DNA from 3 places in the Arthrobacter sp. RT-1 genome. Region 1 is predicted to be linked to each of the others. Evidence: riboswitches for the same ligand, from Rfam matches in the RefSeq annotation. Region 1 holds a riboswitch; each other region holds the start of a gene.
The links. A riboswitch is a leader RNA that binds a small molecule or an ion and turns the genes downstream of it on or off. The one in region 1 is predicted to bind thiamine pyrophosphate.

Region 1 (5,375 bases):
CTCGAAGGCAAGCAGCGCCGCATCGAAAACGCCCTCAAGTCCGGCGACACCGTCCTGGTCCAGGTCACCAAGGACCCGGTGGGCCACAAGGGTGCACGCCTGACCAGCCAGATCTCGCTGCCCGGCCGCTACCTCGTGTACGTGCCCGGCGGCTCCATGACCGGCATCTCCCGCAAGCTGCCCGACGTCGAACGCAACCGCCTCAAGCGCATCCTCAAGGACCGCCTTCCGGAGCATGCGGGCGTCATTGTCCGCACCGCCGCCGAGGGAGCGTCCGAGGAAGAGCTGACGCACGACATCAACCGGCTGCGCGCCCAGTGGGAAGGCATCGAAAGCCAGTCCACCTCCACCAAGGTCCTGGCACCGGAACTGCTCTATGGCGAACCGGACCTCACCATCAAGGTGGTCCGTGACGTCTTCAACGAGGACTTCTCCAAGCTGATTGTTTCCGGCGAGGAAGCCTGGGACACCATCGAGGCCTACGTCACCTACGTGGCCCCGGACCTGGTGGGCCGCCTCGAGAAGTGGACCAAGGACCAGGACATCTTTGCTGCCTGGCGGATCGACGAGCAGATCCACAAGGCCCTGGAACGCAAGGTGTTCCTGCCCTCCGGCGGGTCGCTGGTCATCGACCGTACCGAAGCCATGACCGTGGTGGACGTCAACACCGGCAAGTTCACCGGCAGCGGCGGCAACCTCGAAGAAACCGTCACGAAGAACAACCTTGAAGCGGCCGAGGAAGTTGTACGGCAGCTCCGGCTGCGCGACATCGGCGGCATCATCGTCATCGACTTCATCGACATGGTGCTGGAGTCCAACCGGGACCTGGTGCTGCGCCGGCTGGTGGAGTGCCTGGGCCGTGACCGTACCAAGCACCAGGTTGCCGAGGTCACCTCGCTGGGCCTGGTCCAGATGACGCGCAAGCGCATGGGTACCGGGCTCCTGGAGGTCTTCGGTGAGCAGTGTGAGGCGTGCGCCGGGCGCGGCGTGGTCACCCACGACGATCCCGTGGAGCACCGCCGCGCCAACATCGTTGCCGCCGAGCACCACGTGCAGCGTGCCGACAGCCGGCCTGAAGCCCGTGCTGAAGGACACCGCAACGAAGGCCAGCGGACCGACAGCACCCAGCCCGGTGTCCGTCCCGACCGCAAGCGGCGGCGCGGACGCGGCGGCCAGCAGCCTGACGTTGCCCCGGCGGCCGCGGCCGTACACGTGCACACGGTCCATCCGGACCCGTCAGACGCCGAACGCCACGCCAAGGCGGAAGCAACCCGGCTGGCCCTCGCCAACATCGCTGCAGCAGCCCACGCGGCCCACCTGCACGACGATGAGGTTGCGGCTGCCCGCCAGGCACAGCCGGCCCAGCAGGCAGCGCCAGTCGAGGCGGACAAGCACGACGCCGATGCCTCCTCCCGTCCCGCCGCTGTCCTGACGTTCGGCGGCGAGAAGGTTGCCCTGCCCTTCGTCGAGCACGCGGAAGAACAGCAGCCGCAGCCTGCCCTCACCCTGGACCGGCTCGCTGAAGCCTTTGCGCACCTCGGTGAGCCCGCTCCGGCTGCCGAGGCTCCGGCAGAACAGCCGGAAGCTGCGGTTTCGGCACCGGCAGCTTCGGCACCGGCAGCTCCGGCACCGGCAGTTTCGGAACCGGCCAAGTCCGGGCAGCCGTCCGCCGCCGCAACCGTTGAAAAGGACTGGTCGGACCACACCCTGGAGCAGTCACGGCAGCGGAGGCCACGGCGCAACCGCAGCGCCAGCCGTGCCCAGGGGGCTGCCAACGAGACGTCCGTCCAGCACCACGAGAGCGTCCCGGCAGCCAGTGCAGGCCACTCGCATGCCGCGAAGGCGCCGGAACCGGCTGCCGCCTCCGGTGCGGACACTGCAGGCGCCAAGCAGGCCGAGGCTCCGATCATCCTCGGTGTGGGAGTTCCTGCTTCCGAGCTCTGACCGCAGGCAGCACAACAAAAACCCGGATGCCCGGAACCGCCCTCACGGCCGGTTCCGGGCGTCCGGCGTTAACAGTGTTTCGGCCCGGATCAGGTGCCAACAGCAGCGGCACGTCACCTTCGGTGCGGCGGCGGCAAAACGGCTAGGCTGGGGAACCGACACGGGGTGCCGCGCGAAGGGCCGGCTGAGATCCACACCCGTTGAACCTGTCCGGCTAGTACCGGCGAAGGGATGTCTCTTGTCTTCGACTCTTGCACTGCCCGCGGAAGCTCTCCAGTCCACTCCTGTCCTGCCGGATTCCGGCCGGGACCTGCCCCGTGTCCTGTCCATTGCGGGTTCGGACCCCTCCGGTGGAGCAGGCATCCAGGCGGACCTCAAAAGTATTGCCGCGCACGGCGGGTACGGCATGGCCGCCATCACAGCCCTCACCGCACAGAACACCCGCGGCGTGGAAGCTGTCCACGTCCCGCCGGCTTCCTTCCTGGCCAGCCAGCTGGACGCCATCAGTGACGACATCACCATCGACGCCGTGAAAATCGGCATGCTGGGGGACGCCGCCGTCATCGGGGCGGTCCGGGTATGGCTCGAAAAGGTGCGCCCCGCCGTCGTGGTCCTCGACCCGGTGATGGTCGCCACCAGTGGCGACCGGCTGCTGCAGGAATCAGCCGAGGCCGCGCTCCGCGACCTGCTGCCGCTCGCCCATCTCCTCACGCCCAACCTGGCCGAGCTCGCCATGCTGGTGGGCGAAAGCCTGCAGGATTCCTGGGAAGGCGCGCTCGATCAGGGGAAGCGCCTGGCGGCAGCCACCGGGACCACCGTGCTGGTGAAGGGAGGCCACCTGGCCGGGGCCGAATGCCCGGACGCGCTGGTCAACATGAACGGATTGCTGGGAGCAGAAGTCATCCAGGTGCCGGGGGAGCGGGTGGCCACCCCCAACAGTCACGGCACCGGCTGTTCGCTCTCCTCCGCAATGGCGACTGTGCAGGCGCGGCTGGGGGACTGGGAGGCATCGCTGCGGGAAGTGAAGCCCTGGCTGGCAGGCGCGTTGGAAGCCTCCGGCCGCCTGGACGTGGGAACAGGGAACGGGCCGGTCCACCATTTCCACCACCTGCGCCCCGTCCCGCCCGCCGGAGGATTCGCGGCGCGGCTGCGGGCCGAAGCCGACGAGGACCTCAAAGCGATCTACGGGCTGGACTTCATCCGTGGACTGGCCTCCGGAAGCCTCCCCGAAAAGGAGTTTGCCTACTACCTGGCCCAGGACGCCATCTACCTCAACGGCTACTCCCGGGTCCTGGCACGGGCAAGCGCCCTGGCACCCACCGAAATGGAGCAGGTGTTCTGGGCTGCCTCCGCGCGGCAGTGCCTGGAAGTGGAGTCGGAGCTGCACAGGTCCTGGCTGAGCACCCGCCCTGTCCAGGCTGAACTGGGTCCGGTCACCAAGTCCTACGTGGACCACCTGACCGCTGCATCGGCGTCGGGCAGCTATGCAGTGCTCGCGGCCGCCGTCCTTCCCTGCTTCTGGCTGTACGCGGAGGTGGGCAAAACACTCCATGCCCGGTTTGTCGCCGCGGGCGAACCGGCAGCGCACCCCTATGCTGACTGGCTCCGCACCTACGCCGACGATGAATTCGCCGAAGCAACCCGCACGGCCATCGCCATCGTGGACGGGGCCGGGCGGAACGCCTCGGATGCCGAGCGGGCGGCGATGGTCACCGCCTTCCGGCAGTCCTGCCGCCTGGAAGTGGACTTCTTCGACGCGCCGCGCCTCCACTCCTGACCGGCGGGCGGGCGCCCTGCCGGTAGGATGGTTGGGCGCGGTCCCGCCGCCGGGTTGGCCTGTGGTTCCTATCACAGCCAACGCGCCGGAACCAGCCTCATTTGCGGCCGAAGACGAAATTAGCGTAGTCTAGTTCTTCGGTGCTTACGCCAACACTTGGGTTATGACCCCTTCGGGGATAGCTCACGGATTCCCCCGGGGAATCCACGGCGTTGAGGCACAGCGGAAACCCAGCCAATTCAGAGCCGGGCACCGCACGCAAATTTAGTAATAAACGTCGAGAGAAGTGAGTTCCCAAGTGGTGTACGCGATTGTCCGCGCAGGCGGCCGCCAAGAGAAGGTTTCCGTTGGAGACTTCGTTACCCTGAACCGCGTCGCCGGTGGAGCTGGCAGCACCATTGAGCTGCCCGCGCTGCTCCTGGTAGACGGTGACAAGGTCACCTCCGCCGCTGCTGACCTGGCCAAGGTGACCGTCACGGCTGAAATCCTCCAGGACCTCCGCGGTCCTAAGATTGTCATCCAGAAGTTCAAGAACAAGACCGGTTACAAGAAGCGCCAGGGTCACCGTCAGGAACTGACCAAGGTCAAGATCACTGGCATTCAGTAACCACCGGTTACTGTTCAGGTTTTTCAGCAGATTCCCCAGAATTTAGAGGCAGGCATTTCAGATGGCACATAAAAAGGGCGCGAGCTCCACTCGCAACGGTCGTGACTCCAACGCTCAGTACCTCGGCGTCAAGCGCTTCGGCGGCCAGGTAGTTTCCGCAGGCGAGATCATCGTCCGCCAGCGTGGCACCCACTTCCACCCGGGCGCCGGCGTTGGCCGTGGCGGCGACGACACCCTGTTCGCACTGACCCCGGGAGCCGTTGAATTCGGTACCCGCCGCGGTCGTCGCGTCGTCAACATCGTTGCTGCTGCAGCTGCAGAGTAACAACAGATTCCAAAGCGGTGGAGCGGGCCTGATGGCCCGCTCCACTGTTCTTTTAACCGCATTACAATCGATTTGGCGCCTTGGGGCGTCTCGAAAAACAGCACTGAGGAGATCCACGTGGCCAGCTTTGTAGACCGGGTAGTACTGCACGTATCCGGCGGTAGCGGCGGCCACGGGTGCGTCTCCGTCCACCGCGAGAAGTTCAAGCCCCTGGGCGGTCCCGACGGCGGCAACGGCGGCAATGGCGGCGACGTCATCCTGCGCGTGGACCACCAGACCACCACCCTTCTTGACTACCACCACGCCCCCCACCGGCACGCCACCAACGGCGGCCCCGGTATGGGTGACTGGCGCGGCGGGAAGAACGGTGAGACCCTCATCCTGCCCGTGCCCGACGGCACCGTGGTCAAGTCCAAGGACGGAACGGTCCTGGCGGACCTCGTCGGCGAAGGCGCCGAATACGTCGCCGCTGCCGGCGGGATCGGCGGACTCGGCAACGCTGCCCTGTCCTCCCAGAAGCGCCGCGCCCCCGGCTTCGCCCTGCTGGGCATCGAAGGCGAATCCAGCGACATTGTCCTGGAACTGAAGTCCATTGCCGACATCGCCCTGGTGGGCTTCCCGTCCGCCGGCAAGTCAAGCCTCATCGCCGCGATGTCGGCTGCCCGGCCCAAGATCGCGGACTACCCGTTCACCACGCTCATTCCCAACCTGGGCGTTGTCCA
Region 2 (5,375 bases), on a different contig from region 1:
GTGTGCGGATCCGCTTCCTTGAGCTGGTAGATGGATTTGTGGATCAGGAACTCTTTGAGCTGCCCGAGGCTTGCCTTCTTTGCCACGAACCGGGAGACGCTGGGGCCGGTGTCGCGGGCCGCCAGGCCGAACAGGACGTCGGCAACTGCGTCGCTGGTCAGGTCGGAGCCGGCCGGAAGGTCCAGATCCCCGCCGGCCTCCCGGGCGGCGAGGCGCAGGGCTTCCTCGAAGGGCTTCTCCAGCATTTGCCGCACCTGGATCAGGCCGGGCTCCCACTCCCACTCGTCCGGCACACCTTCCAGGCCGGAGTAATGCAGCTCGTAGAGGCAGAAGAGGGCCAGCTGGACATCATCGTCGCCGATGATGTCCGTGACCCCGGCCAGCTTCCCGCCGACCAGCCTGCGCAGCCCGGAAAGGGACTCGCCGGCGCTGCAGGGGTGTCCTGCCAAAACCCCCAACAGGGCGCTGCTGATGGGGCCTCTCGGTTCCGGAAGTTTCATGGTGCTCCTTGGGTTCGGGCGGTGTGCCGGTGCGGTGCCGTCTGCAGTGACGGCCCGTCAAGAAAGGTCAGTTGCCGCGGCCGGCGGCGGGAGTGCGCGGGGACAGCATGATGGCCAGGGCAATCATGGCCAGGCCCAGGACGAGGTGCAGCCAGTTGTCCGCACCGTTCTCCGGGATGAAGTTTGCCGGCGTGTTGTCTCCTATGAGGAGGCCATACAGCCAGAGCACCAGGTAGATGACCCCGCCGTACGTGAAGAAGTTCCTGGCCTGGCGGTGGGTCCGCGCCATGAGCAGGCCGGCGGCGCCGAAGAGGCAGTGGACAAGGTTGTGGAGAATGGATACCTGGAACACACCCAGCAGCAGCGCCCCTGAACCGGGCCCTGCGAAACCGAGGGAATCATAGTTTTGGGTAACTCCGGGGACGAATCCCAGGATGCCAACGAGCAGGAATACGACGCCGGCGGCAACGGCAGACCACTGCAGGGCGGTTCGGACGCCCGGTGGGCGGGTGCTGACTGCCATGTCCTGTACTCCTCTCACGCCTGAAACAATATAGTAAGCATGATTACTAATAAAAGCTAAGCAGGCTTTGTTTCTGCGTTGAGGGATGCGGAAACATTCCCCGTTCCGGCCTTTTCTTACGCCGGACCGGTCCAGGTGTAGGGGTTGGGGTGCTGCCCGCCGCTGCGGCCCTGCTCGTACCCCTGTTGCCAGGCCTTGCCGACGGCGGACACCAGTTCGGCCAGCAGCGGATAGTAGGGATGGTCCGGGCCGATGAAGATCATCTCGTCCTCGGCTTTGTCCAGTGCCGCCCGGACGGCATTGTCAGCGGCCCTGCCGGTCATGCCGGGCCGTCTGCCCCTGCCGGGCGCAGCACCTCACGCATGGCCTCCACCACCAGGTCATGGTCCTGCATCTGCGGGAGCCCGGAAACGGTGACGGTGGCCACCGCGCCCACACCGGAGACATAGACCGGGAAGGACCCGCCGTGCGCGGCGTACAGGGTTTGGTCGAACCAGCCCTGGTCCTCGATCCGGCCGCCCCGGAGCCGGCCGCGAAGCCCCACCAGCAGCGAGGGAACCTCATACCGGGCGGCGGTGCGCTGCTTCGCCCGGATCCAGTGTTCGTTGTCCGGGGTGGCGCCGGGCAGGGCCACATGGAACAGGACCTGATCGCCCTTGGTGATGTCGATCGCGATGGGCAGGCCACGCTCCTTCCCCAGTTCCACAAGGAGAAGTCCAAGGTTCAGCGAGTCGTCCAGGGAGAAGCCGGGGAACTGGAGCTCATGGATCTCCCCCTCGATGCGGCCGATGAGGGCCTGCAGCGATCCTTCCGGCTGCGCGGCGTCAGAGTCCGGATCGAAGTCGGTCACATGCGGCTGATTAGCAGTCATGGCCCACAATCTACCCCTGTCCCGGTGTAAACTGGACTCCGCCCAGCAGGGCAGTTCTACCCAAGCATCATTCCATTCAGAGCATTACCTAACGACAGGGGAGCGCCGCCGTCGGGCACTGGCCAAAGGCCGGGAACCGGAGGTGGGCGCTGAGAGTGCGGACAGCCGCAGACCCTCGAACCTGATCCGGTTAGTACCGGCGCAAGGGAGTCGAGTTCTCGAAGTCCGGCAACGGCAGTAGCCGCTTGCCGTGCTTTCCCCTCCTGTTTCCCAGGAGGATCACATGAGCACTGCAGCAATCAAGAAGACCACCAGCAAGTCCTGGCGCGTCGTGGACATCGTGGTGGCAGCCCTGATCGCCATCGCCGGCGGCGTCATCTTCTGGGCCTGGTCCCAGGGTGCGGCCGCGGTTTCCGCGCCGATGAACGCCGTTTACCCGCCCCTGACCGGCCTGATCGCCGGCGGCTGGATGATCCCGGCGGTGCTGGGCATGCTCATCATCCGCAAGCCCGGCGCGGCATTGTTCTGCGAAACCGTCGCGGCCACCGGTGAGCTCCTGATGGGATCGCAGTATGGCGCCTCCGTGCTGTTCTCCGGCTTCGTCCAGGGCCTCGGCGCGGAGATCATCTTCGCCATCTTCGTGTACAAAAAGTTCAACCTGCCCGTTTCCCTGCTGGCCGGCGCGGCGGCGGGCCTCTTCTGCGGCCTGAATGACTCCTTCGCGCCGTGGGGCTGGAACATCGCCTACTCGGGCGGCGACAAGCTGGCCTACATCATCTTCACCGCGATTTCCGGAGCGGTCATCGCCGGTGCATTGTCCTGGATCGCCACCCGGGGACTGGCGAAGACCGGGGTGCTGAGCTCCTTCGCCTCGCGCAGGGCCGCCACGGAGCCCGTCCTCTCCTGATGCAGGCACCTTCGCACCAGGCCGGGCCCGGAGCTGTGCGGCCGGCGGCCGTCACGGCCCGCGGCTGGGGGTGGCGGCATGCCGGCCGCCCCAAGCCCGCGGTCCACGGCCTTGACCTCGACATCGCGCCGGGGGAGCGGGTGCTCCTGCTCGGCCCTTCCGGTGCCGGCAAATCCACCCTCCTGCATGCCCTTGCCGGGGTTCTGGGCGACGCGAACGACGACGGCGAGGCGGGCGATTCGGACGAGTCAGGTTCGCTGCTCGTCGACGGCGCGTCCCCCCGCGGGCAGCGCGGCCATGCCGGGCTGATGCAGCAGGACCCCGAAACACAGGTGGTCCTCTCCCGCGTGGGCGACGACGTCGCCTTCGGCGCCGAAAACCTTGCCGTGCCCCGTGATGCCATCTGGACCCGCGTGCACGAGGCGCTTGACGACGTCGGCCTGTCCCACCTGCCGCTGGACCATCCGACGTCGGCCCTGTCCGGCGGCCAAAAGCAGCGCCTCGCGCTGGCGGGCATCCTTGCGATGCGGCCCGGGCTGATCCTTTTGGATGAGCCCACCGCCAACCTGGACCCGGCGGGTGTGCTGGAGGTCCGCGACGCCGTGGCCCGGTGCCTGGACAAGACCGGCGCAACGCTGGTGGTGGTGGAGCACCGGGTGTCGGTCTGGAAGGACCTGGTGGACCGGATTGTGGTCCTGCAGCCCGGCTCGGCCTCTGATCCTGCGGTACTGCTGGACGGCCCTCCGGACCAGGTGCTGAGTGACGCGCGGACCATGCTGATGGCCGCCGGGGTATGGGTGCCCGGTTATGTGCCCGCCACCCGTGCCCGTGCTGCCGTGCCGGCCGCGGGGACGGGAAATCTCCTGCTCGCCGCCGAAAAGCTGGCAGTGTCCCGGGAACGTCCGCGCCGCAGCGGGTTCCGCAGGATCCCGCCAGTCCCGGTGCAGGAAGACATCACCGCGCAGGTGCGGGCCGGCCGGGCGCTGGCAGTGGTGGGCTCCAACGGTGCGGGAAAATCCACGTTCGCCCTGACCCTCGCGGGGCTCCTGGAGCCGGTTGCCGGCAAGGTTTCCGCCACCACCGACTTGAGCCGGGGAGCCGGAATCGACCCCTACAAGTGGAAAGCCGAGCAGCTGATCGAGCGGGTGGGGACGGTGTTCCAGGAACCCGAGCACCAGTTCGTTACCGGCAATGTGCTCGATGAACTGCTGTTCGGGCCCCGGCACCTGGGGCACGGCGAGGATCGCGTTGACGAACTGCTGGAACGGCTGCGGCTCACCGCGCTGGTGGACGCCAACCCGTACACACTTTCCGGCGGGGAGAAGCGGCGGCTCTCCGTGGCTACGGTCCTTGCAGCGAGCCCGCAGGTCCTGGTGCTGGACGAGCCGACGTTCGGCCAGGACGCCAACACGTGGGCGGAACTGGCGTCCTTCCTCTCCGAACTCCTGGACGCGGGCACCGCAGTGGTGACGGTGACCCACGATGCCGAGTTCACCGCCGCGCTGGGCGGGACGGAGTTGCGGATGGCTGCAGCGGAACGGGTGGCACCATGAGGCAGCAGCTGAACCTGCGTGGCAACCATGCCCTCCTCACCCGTGCCAATCCGCTCAGCAAAGTGGCCGCCGTCGTCCTCATCACGGTGGTGCTGGCACTGTCCATCGACTGGGTCTCGGCCTCGGTGGCGCTGTTTTTTGAGTTCCTGCTGTTTCCGCTTGCCGGCCTGACCCTGACGCTGCTGTGGCAGCGTGGCTGGCCGCTCATTCTCGCCGCTGCCGTGGGCGGCTGGAGCACCTCCATCCTTGCCGCGGACAGCGGACGGACCCTGATCGACGTCGGCATCTGGACCATGAGCGAGGGTTCCCTGGAGACGGGAATCGGGTTCATGCTGCGGGGCCTGGCCATTGCCCTGCCGGCGGTGCTGCTCATGAGCTGCACGGATCCAACCGACCTCGCGGATGCACTGGCGCAGAAGGCCCGGTTGCCCCACCGTTTTGTGCTGGGCACGCTGGCCGCGATGCGGCTGGTGGGCCTGATGGCTGAGGAATGGCAGACCATCGGCATGGCGCGCCGGGCGCGGGGCGTGGGCTCGCGGGGCACAATTGTGCAGCGCGTGAAAGCGACGCTGGGGCAGAGCTTCGGCCTCCTGGTGCAGGCGATCCGTCGCGCGTCAAGGCTGGCTGTCACCATGGAAGCGCGGGGCTTCGGCGGCGGAAGCCGGACGTGGGCCCGCAAGTCCACCTACAGTCTCCTGGACGCCTGGGTGCTGGCGGGAGGCCTGCTCGTGGCGGGCCTGGCCGTTGCCGCGGCTCTCTCTGCGGGAACGTGGAACATGGTGTGGCTGGGAAGCTAGGGTTCCTGCTTGCAGGGATGGTTGTAGTCGAAGCCCCGCGCCACGAACTGCGTCAGGACCACCGTGCCGCCGCCCGTTAGCGGAGCCTTTGAGCAAGCGCCTGCCGCCCGGTAGGCGTTGCGGGAGCCCGCCAGCCAGCTCGGCAGCGGGTAGAGGTTGCTGGAGCTGCTGACGCTGCCCACGATCCGGCCCCACTGCAATCCGGTGGAGTAGAGGCCCACGCC
Region 3 (5,375 bases), on a different contig from region 1:
CCGGTTGCCGGATCGCCGGCCAGCGGCACCCGGCCCAGCAGCGGGGCGTTGTCCGGGGTGCCGGGCCGCGCCCGTGCCGTGCATTCCAGCAGCTCGAGTTCGGCGACGGCGGGCACCAGGACCTGGGCGTCGCGGAGGAGCTGGTAGACCCCGCCTGCCGATACGGCGCCCGCTGTAGCGCGGGCACCGGCCGCCGGTGCGTTATGTGTCGCGGCAAGGGCGTCCTCACGCTGGGTGGCTCCGATCACTACCGTCCCGTCCTGCCGCGGGACGATATACACGGGGACGCCGTGGACCAGCCCGCGGACGGTTGAGGTTACGAGCGGCTGGAGCTGCCGGGGCACTGCCAGGCGCAGGATATCCCCATACACCGGCCGCAGCGCGAGCTGCAGGCCGTCGGGCAGGCCCGCCAGGGCTGCGGCATCCAGGCCGTTGGCAACGATCGTTTCGCGGGCCAGGACCGTGCCGCCGCCTGCGAGCAGGGCCCCGGCCACTGCCCCGTCCGCCCAGACCAGCCCGGCGGCCCGGTCCGGCACGGCGTAGCCGTCGATGGCCCCCGCCACGTCTGTTCCATTACTTTCGACGGCGGAGCCATGCGCGGCGAGCGCGCGCCGCAGGCAGGACACCAGGCGCCGGGGATCCACCTGGTGGTCCGCGGGAGTGTCCAGTGCGCAGGCGATGGCAGGGCTGAGCAGCGGTTCCCGGCGTCGGGCCTCCCTGACAGTCAACGGCTCCACGGACAGGCCGCTGGCCTGCTGCACCCCGCGCAAATCCATCAGGGCGCGGCGGTCGGCAGCATCGGCACCCACGGCGAGCGTCGGCGTCGTGAGGTACCCGGGACTTTCGCCGGAAGCGGCGGCCAGTTCCGCGGCAAAGCCCGGCCACCGGGCGGAGGAGGCAAGCATGAGCTCCAGGAGGTCCTCCTCCTGATAGTGCAGCTCGCTCACCGGGGCCAGCATTCCGGCGGCCGCCCAGCTGGCCCCGGCTCCGGGCGCGTCATCGATCAGCACGACAGACCGGCCGGAACGCCTCGCCTCCCAGGCGATGGCATGCCCAACCACTCCGCCGCCGATAACGGCCACGTCGGCACGGATGGTGCCGGAGGGAGCCCCGGGCGGGACAACGTTTGGGGTGCTCATGTGTCTCCTTCCCTACGCCGGCATTAACCGGATCAGGTCAAGCGGTCGGCTCTGACGCCCTCTCAGCCCGGCGCTTTATGACAGCTGCCGCGGGCTCCCGCAGTACGAGGCCAGTGTAGAGGAACTAGGCTTGCAGCCATGAATGTGTCCCAGTCCCCTGCCCCCGCTGCCGCAGTCCCCGCCGCCGATGCCTTTACCCATGCCGAAGGTACTGCCGGCCTGAACAGCGCCCGCCTTTACCTCTGCACGGATGCCCGCCGGGACCGCGGGGACTTCGGGCAGTTCGTGGATGCTGCCTTTGCCGGCGGCGTGGACATCATCCAGTTGCGGGACAAGGCCATCGAGGCGGCCGAGGAGCTGGAGCTGCTGGCGGTTTTGAAGGAAGCGGCGCAGCGCCATGGCCGGCTGTGGGCTGTGAATGACCGGGCGGACATCGCCGTGTTGTCCGGTGCGCCGGTGTTCCACATCGGTCAGAAGGACCTTCCGTTGGATGCAGCCCGCACCCTGCTCAACGGCAACGCCGCCATCGGGCTCTCCAGCCATGCCCCGGGGCAGGTGGACGCCGCCCTCGCTGCCGCAGCCGGACCGTCCGCGCTTGACTACTTCTGCGTCGGACCGGTCTGGGCCACGCCCACCAAACCCGGCAGGGCCGCCGTCGGGCTGGACCTGGTGAAGTACGCCGCCGAAGCCTCAGCCGAGGCCGGGAGCGGGGTGCCCTGGTTTGCCATCGGCGGCATCGACCACTCCAATGTGGACCAGGTTGTGGAAGCAGGAGCGAGCCGGATCGTTGTGGTGCGTGCCATCACGGAAGCCGATGACCCTGCCGCCGCTGCCGCCGCCCTTCTCGCTGCCTTGGACGGGGCCACACCCTAAAGCCGCCGCAACACGGCGCAGCCCCGTGCGGCGTCAGTGCCATGCAAAATCGGGGTTCTTCGGGCTAGGCTGATTTTCGTGTCACATCATCGGCTGGCTCCCAACGTCCACGAACACAACAATGCCCTCGAGGAAGCCCTGGGTGCCCTGCGGACCGAACTGGAACTGCCCGGCCCATACCCCCTACACGCAGTCAGGGATGCCGAAGCGGCCGTCGCGGCCTTGCAGCTGCCGGCCTATGACCTCACCGGGGTCGGGTTCATCACCATCGATCCGGCATCGTCCACGGATTTGGACCAGGCCCTGTTCATCGAGGCCGACGGCGATGGGTACCACGTGCTGTACGCCATCGCCGATGTTCCCTCCTTCGTGACGCCCGGCGGGCCCCTGGACGCCGAAACACGGCGCCGCGGCCAGACCTTTTATGCCCCTGACGGCCGGATTCCGCTGCATCCGGAGGTCATCAGCGAGGGAGCCGGGAGCCTGCTGCCGGGGCAGGACTGTTCCGCCTTCGTCTGGGATTTCCGGCTGGACAGCGCCGCCGAAGTCACCTCCGTCGCCGTGAAGCGGGCCCGCATGCGCAGCCGGGCAAAGCTCAGCTACAAGGGGGCGCAGGCTGAACTGGATTCGGGCAGCGCATCCCCTGTCCTCCAGCTGCTCAAAGAGGTCGGCCTCAAGCGCGTAGAGCTGGAACGCGCCCGCGAAGGTGCCAGCCTGAACATGCCGGAACAGGAGATCGTCCAGCTTCCCGACGGCGGCTACCGCATCGCCGCCGCCCCGCAGCTTCCCGTGGAGGACTGGAACGCGCAGATTTCGCTGATGACGGGCATGGCCGCCGCGCAGCTCATGCTGGCGGGCAGGGTGGGTATCCTGCGCACCATGCCCGCGCCTGACGAGCGCTCCCTCAATCACTTCCGCCTGCAGACCGAAGTGCTGGGCAAACCATGGGACGGGGAGGTCAGCTACGGCGAATACCTGCGCACCCTGGATCCCACCGATCCCCGGCAGCTGGCCATCATGCATTCGGCGGGAATGCTGTTCAGGGGCGCCTCCTACACCGCCTTTGACGGTGTGGTCCCGGAAGACGCGGTGCAGTCCGCCATCGGTGCCGCCTACGCCCACACCACCGCCCCGCTGCGCCGGCTGGTGGACCGCTTCGTGCTGGTGATCTGCGAGGCCCTGAGCAACGGCGGCAACGTTCCGGCGTGGGCGAGGGAGGCGCTGCCGTCACTGCCGGAAATCATGGCAGGCTCCGACCAGCTGGCGTCCCGGATGGAGCGCATGGCCCTGGACACCGTGGAGGCGGCGCTGCTGGTCAACCACATCGGCCAGGAATTCGACGCAATCGTCATCTCCGGGTCCAAGCCGCAAAACGGCAACGGAAAAAACGGGAACGGCAGGAACGGGAACGGCAGGAACGGGAACGGCAACGGCGGTTCCGGAATCATCCAGGTGTCCGAGCCCGCGGTGACCGCCCGCTGCGCCGGCGAACTGGAGTCCGGCACCAAGGTCCGTGTGCGCCTGGTTTCCTCCGATATTGCCACCCGCGAGGTCCACTTCGAACTGGTGCAGTAGTCCTCTGCGGACACCACGCTTCAGGGCGCGGCAGGGCCGAAACCGGGATTTAGGCCGTGTACGGCTAGACTGGAGAAGTAGATATGGATGCCCGGTCGTTGATTTCCTTGATTTGAAACCAACAAGCCCGCCCCTACGCGATCTTGAGATTTGCCCGCTGGTCACCAGTGCCAGCATTTAGATAGCCCGCGATCGGCTTCCACTGGAATTGCTTGCGCGCCCGAGCGTGCTCCGGATCAGCCTCCCCGGCCGGCCCGTTGAGCAGGCAGCGCCATTGCCCAAATGAATAAGGAAACTCCCTGTGAGTGAATTGCATACCCATCAGATTCTGACGGACGACACCGGCACTGAGACCATCGAGCCCGAAGAAACCATCATCTCCGATGAGAAGCCGCACGAAATCGCGGAAAAGTCCTTCGCCGACTACAACGTCCGCGAAGACATCGTGGAATCGCTGGCCGACGCCGGCATTACCCACCCCTTCCCCATCCAGGCCATGACCCTGCCCGTGGCGCTGTCCGGCCACGACATCATCGGACAGGCCAAGACCGGTACCGGCAAGACCCTTGGCTTCGGCATCCCGGCGCTGCAGCGCGTCGTCGGGCAGGACGACCCCGGCTACGCGAAGCTGGCCGTTCCGGGCGCTCCGCAGGCCCTGGTCATCGTCCCCACGCGCGAACTCGCGGTGCAGGTGGCCAATGACCTGCAGACCGCGTCCCGCAAGCGCAATGCGCGCATCACAACCATCTACGGCGGCCGTGCTTACGAGCCGCAGGTGGAAGCCCTGAAGCAGGGTGTGGAGGTTGTAGTGGGCACGCCCGGCCGCCTGATCGACCTCTACAAGCAGAAGCACCTGAGCCTCAAGAACGTCAAGATCGTTGTGCTCGACGAAGCCGACGAGATGCTGGACCTGGGCTTCCTGCCGGACGTGGAAACCCTTATTGCCGGCACCCCTGCCGTCCGGCAGACCCTGCTGTTCTCCGCCACCATGCCCGGCCCGGTCATCGCCATGGCACGCCGGTACATGACGCAGCCAACGCACATCCGTGCGGCGGACCCCGAGGACGAGGGCCTGACCAAGCGGGACATCCGCCAGCTCATCTACCGTGCACACAGCATGGACAAGACCGAAGTGGTGGCCCGCATCCTCCAGGCCAGGGGCCGGGGACGCACCATCATCTTCACCAAGACCAAGCGCACCGCCGCGAAGGTGGCGGAGGAGCTGGTGGACCGCGGGTTCGCCGCTGCCGCCATCCACGGCGACCTTGGCCAGGGGGCCCGTGAGCAGGCCCTGCGCGCCTTCCGCAACAACAAGGTGGACGTGCTCGTGGCGACGGACGTTGCTGCCCGCGGCATCGACGTCGAGGACGTCACCCACGTCATCAACTACCAGTGCGTGGAAGACGAGAAGATCTACCTGCACCGGGTGGGCCGCACCGGCCGCGCCGGCAACAAGGGCACCGCCGTGACGTTCGTGGACTGGGACGACATGCCGCGCTGGGGCCTGATCAACAAGGCCCTGGGGCTGAGCGTGCCCGAGCCCGTCGAAACGTACTCCTCCTCGCCGCACCTCTACACGGACCTGGATATCCCCGAGGGCACCAAGGGCCGGCTGCCGCGTGACAAGCGCACCCTGGCCGGCGTCGACGCCGAGGTCCTTGAGGACCTGGGCGAAACCGGCAAGAAGAACAGCCGCAGCCCCCGCAGCGGGGACGGCCGGGACCGTGACAGCCGTGGGCGCTCAGGCAAGACCGGTGGCCGCGAAGGTGGCCGCGGCGGCGATTCCGC

Region 2: linked by a shared signal. The riboswitch ahead of DXK94_RS01705 (ECF transporter S component) and the one ahead of thiD (bifunctional hydroxymethylpyrimidine kinase/phosphomethylpyrimidine kinase) in region 1 are both predicted to bind thiamine pyrophosphate.
Region 3: linked by a shared signal. The riboswitch ahead of thiO (glycine oxidase ThiO) and the one ahead of thiD (bifunctional hydroxymethylpyrimidine kinase/phosphomethylpyrimidine kinase) in region 1 are both predicted to bind thiamine pyrophosphate.

The regions. Positions count from the first base shown of each region.
Region 1 covers NZ_QRGQ01000024.1:267,917-273,291, forward strand. Annotated here, with positions in the region: gene DXK94_RS16945 (Rne/Rng family ribonuclease) at 1-1,944, shown strand, start outside; TPP riboswitch at 2,096-2,193, shown strand; gene thiD (bifunctional hydroxymethylpyrimidine kinase/phosphomethylpyrimidine kinase) at 2,183-3,721, shown strand; gene rplU (50S ribosomal protein L21) at 4,020-4,328, shown strand; gene rpmA (50S ribosomal protein L27) at 4,390-4,653, shown strand; gene obgE (GTPase ObgE) at 4,771-5,375, shown strand, end outside.
Region 2 covers NZ_QRGQ01000002.1:68,425-73,799, forward strand. Annotated here, with positions in the region: gene DXK94_RS01685 (iron-containing redox enzyme family protein) at 1-500, opposite strand, end outside; gene DXK94_RS01690 (DUF4383 domain-containing protein) at 568-1,023, opposite strand; gene DXK94_RS01695 (hypothetical protein) at 1,140-1,346, opposite strand; gene DXK94_RS01700 (heme-degrading domain-containing protein) at 1,343-1,894, opposite strand; TPP riboswitch at 1,981-2,120, shown strand; gene DXK94_RS01705 (ECF transporter S component) at 2,178-2,801, shown strand; gene DXK94_RS01710 (ABC transporter ATP-binding protein) at 2,801-4,354, shown strand; gene DXK94_RS01715 (energy-coupling factor transporter transmembrane protein EcfT) at 4,351-5,151, shown strand; gene DXK94_RS01720 (hypothetical protein) at 5,148-5,375, opposite strand, start outside.
Region 3 covers NZ_QRGQ01000012.1:167,625-172,999, forward strand. Annotated here, with positions in the region: gene thiO (glycine oxidase ThiO) at 1-1,139, opposite strand, end outside; TPP riboswitch at 1,132-1,250, opposite strand; gene thiE (thiamine phosphate synthase) at 1,278-2,012, shown strand; gene DXK94_RS11890 (RNB domain-containing ribonuclease) at 2,091-3,587, shown strand; gene DXK94_RS11895 (DEAD/DEAH box helicase) at 3,889-5,375, shown strand, end outside.